DNA from 2 places in the Ornithinibacillus xuwenensis genome. Region 2 is predicted to be linked to the other one. Evidence: riboswitches for the same ligand, from Rfam matches in the RefSeq annotation. Region 2 holds a riboswitch; the other holds the start of a gene.

Region 1 (3,404 bases), on a different contig from region 2:
AGGAGAGGAAGTTTCTAGATGAAGCATATTTTTCAAAAGGGAACTGATGCATCTAAGCCGACATTATTACTGCTTCATGGTACTGGGGGAACTGAACAAGACCTCCTACCACTTGCAGAAATGATTGATAACGAAGCGAACATATTAAGTGTACGAGGTAATATCCTAGAAAACGGCATGCCGCGCTTTTTCAAACGACTTGCGGAAGGTGTATTTGATGAAGAAGATTTAATCTATCGTACCAACGAATTACATGAGTTCTTAAATGAGGCAGCAGCTAAATATGAATTCGACCGCAATAACATCATTGCAGTAGGCTATTCCAATGGGGCCAATATTGCAGCAAGCCTAATGTTTCACTATCAGGATAGTTTAAGAGGAGCAAGTCTTCACCACCCAATGGTGCCAAGAAGAGGTATTGAATTACCAGGTCTAACTGGTAAACAGGTATTTATATCTGCTGGCATGAATGACCCGATATGTCCATCTCAGGAATCGGAGGATTTAAAGGAAATCTTAGAAAATGCCGGTGCCGCAGTTGAGCTACATTGGGAAAACAGTGGTCACCAGCTGACAATTAGTGAAGTAAAAGCAGCAACAAAGTGGTATCAAGCGCTTTAAACAAAAAAGAGGATGTTCAATAGTATGCCATTGAACATCCTCCTTCCTAATTTCAAGTGCTAATCGAAATGAAAACAAGCGACAAGTATTCCTTTCTATTCCTCAACAACGAATCGAATCGTATTTCCAGCAGGGTCATTTACAACATAGTAATCATCTTCCTCTATTACGTTTGCCCCAATCTCTCCTAATTGCTTCATCTGTTTATCCCGCGTCATATGATCTGCAAATACTAAGGTAAACCAATTCAATCCAACACTATTTTCTGCTGCTGGTGGTGCCCCAACACCATTCCAAACATTTAAGCCTAAATGGTGATGATATCCTCCAGTTGAGGCAAATAATGCACCATGATAGCGTGTTACAATATCAAATCCTAGACCATTCACATAAAACGTTTCCGTCTCATCCAAATCAGCGACATGTAAATGGATATGGCCCATAACGGTATCGTTGGGAATACCTTCCCATGCTTGATCAGTTTCTGCTAATAAATCATTTGCATCGAGGGCTGTAGTTCCCATTGTAACGATTCCTTCATTCCAGCCCCATTTCGACGAACTACGGTCACACGCCACTTCAATCCCATTTCCATCCGGATCATCAAAATAAAGTGCCTCACTCACATCATGATCTGACGCTCCTAAACGTAAGCTATGACCCTCTGTTTGGATCAAATGCTTCAAAAAGCTTGCTAAATCAGCACGTGTAGGTAGCAAAATAGCAAAATGATACAAGCCTGTTGTTCTACCTTTTTTAGGCATTACATCTTCTGGTTGCTCTAGTGTTAATAATGGTCGCTCACCATCAGCAGAAAGTATCACCTTTCGTTCTGTTTGCTCCAAAATCTTAAAACCAAATACCCGTTGGTAAAAATCTAGTGAATGAATGATGTTACTTACGTTAATATTAACCTCTCCAACATAGGTTGTCGGCTTCTGAAAGAATTTCTTTTCCACCTTATTATCTCCCTTATATAATTACTTATTATTATTTAATTACTTATCGTAAGTATAGTTTTATATCGAATACCTGTCAAGAATTCAATCCTCTATTTATTTCCATAACTTCTGTTCTATTGTTTCCAATTTCCAATATACTACTAGTAATCTAATCGTCGTCCACGTAGCGTGTTTCGTGATGAAAAATAATAATAAAATGTTTCACGAACCTCGGTATTATACCGGGGTTTTTGCTTATTCTAAATAATAATTCCACGTTCTCAACCATACTATTTAGTAAGCAAAAACTTCTTTCTATTTTTGCTTGTTTGTACTATACTAGATAAGTTATCTGAAAGACGTGGTTCGAAACCATCCCACGTAAAAAAACTAAGGGAGAGATTAGATGAAAGCAAGAACATTGGTTGTCAATGCACTAATTGCTGCATTATACATCGCTGTATCGGCATTAATTGTTCCATTCGGATTTACAAATATCCAGTTCCGTATATCCGAGGTATTCAATCATCTTATTGTTTTCAATAAGAAATACTTCTTTGGAATCGTAATAGGCGTATTCCTATACAATTTACTATTTTCACCACTTGGTTGGTATGATTTAGTATTTGGTGTTGGACACTCTGCAATTTCACTAGGTATTATCATTCTTTTATCAAAGTATGTTAAAAATACAGTTGCATTACTTGTGGCAAATACACTAGTCTTTACGTTCAATATGTTTATTATTGCCTTTGAATTAAACTTAGCTTTGGAGTTGCCATTCTTATTTACTTGGTTAACGACTGCAGCAGGAGAATTTGCGGTATTAGCAATTGGTATACCAATTGTTTATGCATTAAACAAACGCTTACGCTTCGAAAAGCTTATCTAAAGAATAAAAAACCTTCATATTAAAATGAAGGTTTTTTTCGTGCTATTTAATTTGGTTTTGCAATTCATTCATTCTTTTATCCAACTCTACCATTAACAGTTCCATGCCTTCTTTCTTAGACACACCTTCTGCAAGCTGAATTGGCTCACCAAATATAATCCTTGGTTTCATACGCTTAAATAAATCCTTGAAATTATTCGGACCAACATATGCTGCTGGTACAATAGGCACACCTGCATGCACAGCAATTGTAACTGCACCACGTTTTAATGGTACATCCTCACTTGATCTGGTTCCACTAGGGAAAATCCCAACAACTTTCCCTTCCTTCAGAAGCTTTCTAGGGGTTTTAATGGTACTTGGTCCAGGATTTTCACGGTCTACTGGAAATGCATGCAAGCTTTCCATTAACCATTTCAAAAATTTACTTTGGAATAATTCCTTTTTAGCCATGTAATGGATTTTCGTTGGCAATGCCGAAACACCTAACCATAATATGTCTACCCATCCAGTATGGGTACAGGCAATTACATAGCTTCCAGCGCTTGGCAATTTATCCTTTTGATAAACCTTAATTCTTCCAAATAAACTTAATATAAACTTTAAAACATATGCTGCAAATTTATACATGACAGTCCCCTCTACTCTACTTGCTACTTTATAGTATTTTATCACAAACTAATAATACCTGATACTAATTATACTCATACATCGCGAGGAAAATACTTGTATTTTCCTCATGAAACACTACCTATCCTTCTCTTGTATAATCCCAAACTGGTTATCTCCTTCAGAATTCACATACAGCTTCCGACTAGGTATTGCAATATAAACCTGTTCTTGTTCTAGAATTTCTAGTATTTTAAAATTAATATCCTCTCGTACATGTAGATACTTTTCCCAGTTCGTCGTCTTCGTAAAGAAATATAGGAAAATATCCACCCCATTAT
Region 2 (3,404 bases):
TGTCACATTTCACAAGCATAATTTAAATGAAGTCAACCAGGTTTGGAATACATTTATTAAGCTAGAAAAGCTTGATGATTGGGATGAATATCGTATTTTTTATGAGATATTTGATAAAGTAGTCGATAACTTTTTTCCAATCATTTACGAACTAGAGGACAAAATCAATGAGGTTGAGCAAAATCCTCGCCAGGTATCCATGAATATTCTCTTGGATACGCTCTTCGAATTACGGCATCAGCTACTGAAACTCAGGCATGCGATTCATCCGATACGAGATCTACTTTATCGAATACTTAATTCCCACCATCTAGACGGCATCGAGGAGAGGAAAGAATATTTTACAGATATATATGATCACTTGCTAAAGCTTGCAGAAATGGTTAATTCAAATCGAGATATTGCGAATGATATTCGTGATAATTTTATTTCATTAAATTCTTATCAACAAAACAAAGTTATTCAAATATTAACCGTCATCACCTCCATCTTTGCACCGCTAACCTTTATAGCCGGAATATATGGAATGAATTTTGCGAACATGCCAGAACTTAACTGGCATTACGGTTACTTTCTTATCATCGCAGTCATGGTGTTTATTAGTACCCTAATGATTCTCTGGTTTAAAAAGAAGGGATGGTTTCGTTAAATAGCATGTCAGGCACCTATTTTTTCGTGTTGCCTGACTTTTTAACTTTCCCAACCTCATTTCTTCATGAATCCCCTTACACAAGAATACAATCAGAAGGAATAAAATTCGAGGAGGAAAATCATGCTTAAACGTTTGTCGGTATTATTGCTGATTGGGTTTCTTGTTCTTATTCTATCCATTCCTATTTCTGCTTCCAAAAATGTATCCCCGCAAAATATCCCAGATCCTATTCCAATTAAACCATCCGAACCACTACATACAATCACAGGTAAAGCAAGTAACGGAAATACGGAAACCCCTGGTGAATGGTATATTGGTACAACACCTTCAAATTTAGATCCAAATGCCCCTATTCTACTGTTCGTTCCTGGATTAAATAATATTGCACAAGTATTCTGGGATGATAATAACATGTATCAAACTGCTGTAGATGCAGGGTATCAGACTGCATTTGTACAATTACATGATGCAGGAGGAGCTTCTGCGGATATGTGGGATAATGGTGCCTTACTTGCAGATAAAATAGCGGAGATTTCCAATCATTTTGGCGGAAAACCAATCACCGTTATTGCGTATAGTAAGGGCGGAGTCGATACACAAACAGCCCTCACCTATTATGGTGCCTGGCAATATGTAGACAATGTCATTACACTTTCTAGTCCACATCATGGCTCACAGCTTGCTGATCTCGCATACAGTTCGGGAGCAGGATGGCTTGCTGATTTATTAGGGGCAACAGGAGATGGAACATATGCAATGCAAACAGGATTTATGGATGATTTTCGCACACAAATAGACGGTCAATCTAGAGCCTATTACAATGATTACTACACCATAGGAGGAACCGATTGGGGATCTGCCTTCTCTTCCACCTGGTATGGAGGTGTTTATTTATCCCAGTACGGGTCAAATGACGGCGTTGTTACCGCAACGAGCAGCAGACTACCTGGTGGCCAGCTAATTTCAATCGGGGATTGGAACCATACAACAGTCCGAACTGGTGAGACCTTCCCTGTTTTTGATGATTACCTATCCGACAGTACGTTAAGTAGCGCTAGTATCCTCACAACAAATGATTCCGTAGAAAAAAACTCTCCTGCTTTTAATCAATGGATTGAAGGTGGACCATTAAGTGCTGCAAAGGAAAACCAAATAGCCATCACCGTTGAAGATAACGTGAAAGACCTATCACTAAACCTTATGACAACTGATTCTTTATCGGATGTGAGACTTATCTCTCCATCAGGCGATATCGAAAGACCAGCATTACAATCAACCAAAATAGAAGAAGGAATTTTCATAGGAGCAATCAGTAATGTTATCCATTTAACTAACCCTGAAGCTGGAGAATGGAAGTTAGAACTGACAACGAAAGCCGACGATGCGTACCTATTAGTAACCACTTATCAGGCACCTGGAAAAATAAACTTTAGCGAAAAATCCACTTCACCAAATACCGAACAGCTCACCTATCACCTTCATGCGAATACAGCTGAAGTACAGGAAAAAACATTAAAAGCAACCTACCAAATCACGCAATCTAGTAATCCAGAAAACTCTAAAACCATTACCATCAGTGGTACGGAAAACCTATCAAAGACATTACCATTAATGGAAAAAAATCAAGTCTATAATATTACAATTGATATCGAAGGTTTAACCCAAAATGGCAAGCCATTTAAACGAACGATTGTAGATTCTGTATTTGTGGACGATAACTAAATTATTGTTTTTAACAGTGAAAAGAGTTTAATAGTAAGAGATTCAATGTATAGTAGCTAGCATTGACAATCTACTACTTACTCTATATAATTAGTCGAGTGAAATGGATAAATTCGTTATTCATACACAGGAAGAGGTTCTTAGCTTAAACCCTCTATAAAAAACTAAGGACAGATGACGCGATTTCAAGCCATGTCCGTAGGGGCATGGCTTTTTTAATTTTTTCAATGGTACAAGGAGGTAATAATATGGCAGGAAGACGTGACGAAGATTTAACGGATCTAACACTATTAGGTAGCCAAGGAACCACATATGCCTTTGACTATACACCTGAAGTTTTAGAAACATTTGATAATACACATCCGAATCGTGACTACTTTGTTAAATTCAATTGTCCTGAATTTACCACGCTTTGCCCGAAAACTGGTCAACCTGATTTCGGAACGGTGTATATAAGCTATATACCAGATGTGAAAATGGTAGAAAGTAAATCGTTAAAGCTATATCTCTTTAGCTTTCGAAACCATGGTGATTTCCATGAAGATAGCATGAACATTATTATGAATGATCTTATCAATCTAATGGATCCCCGTTATATTGAGGTTTGGGGTAAATTCACACCACGTGGTGGTATCTCGATTGACCCATACTGCAATTATGGAAAACCTGGTACAAAATATGAAGCGATGGCAGACCATCGTATGATGAATCATGATATGTATCCAGAAAAGATTGATAATCGCTAAACACTGACAGAGGGTAAGCTGCGTTCCTTTTCTCAATTGGAAAGGACATGATAATCTTGTTAATTTATTTAAATGCATTATTTGTTGGACTCCTATTAATCTCTAATATTCTAGGGGTAAAAGTATTTAGTATTGGCGAATTTATGCTGCCTGCCGCAGCAATTGTTTATGTTGTAACCTATCTAATAACCGATGTAATTGGTGAAGTATATGGCAAAGAAACAGCAAGAAAAACGGTACACGCTGGGTTTATTACACAGGTTGTTGCACTTATTTTCATTTAT

The links. Region 2 has a riboswitch for preQ1 ahead of queF (preQ(1) synthase). Riboswitches for the same ligand answer to the same signal wherever they lie in the genome.
Region 1: it holds a riboswitch for preQ1, as region 2 does, so the genes downstream of both, ABC228_RS17340 (QueT transporter family protein) here and queF (preQ(1) synthase) in region 2, are expected to answer to the same signal.

What each region holds. Positions count from the first base shown of each region.
Region 1 covers NZ_JBDIML010000008.1:73,443-76,846, reverse strand. The annotation lists gene ABC228_RS17350 (alpha/beta hydrolase) at 19-621, shown strand; gene ABC228_RS17345 (VOC family protein) at 717-1,580, opposite strand; PreQ1 riboswitch class I at 1,918-1,962, shown strand; gene ABC228_RS17340 (QueT transporter family protein) at 1,969-2,454, shown strand; gene ABC228_RS17335 (lysophospholipid acyltransferase family protein) at 2,497-3,084, opposite strand; gene ABC228_RS17330 (mechanosensitive ion channel family protein) at 3,202-3,404, opposite strand, start outside.
Region 2 covers NZ_JBDIML010000006.1:16,872-20,275, reverse strand. The annotation lists gene corA (magnesium/cobalt transporter CorA) at 1-649, shown strand, start outside; gene ABC228_RS15345 (esterase/lipase family protein) at 773-2,374, shown strand; PreQ1 riboswitch class I at 2,502-2,548, shown strand; gene queF (preQ(1) synthase) at 2,623-3,120, shown strand; gene ABC228_RS15335 (queuosine precursor transporter) at 3,177-3,404, shown strand, end outside.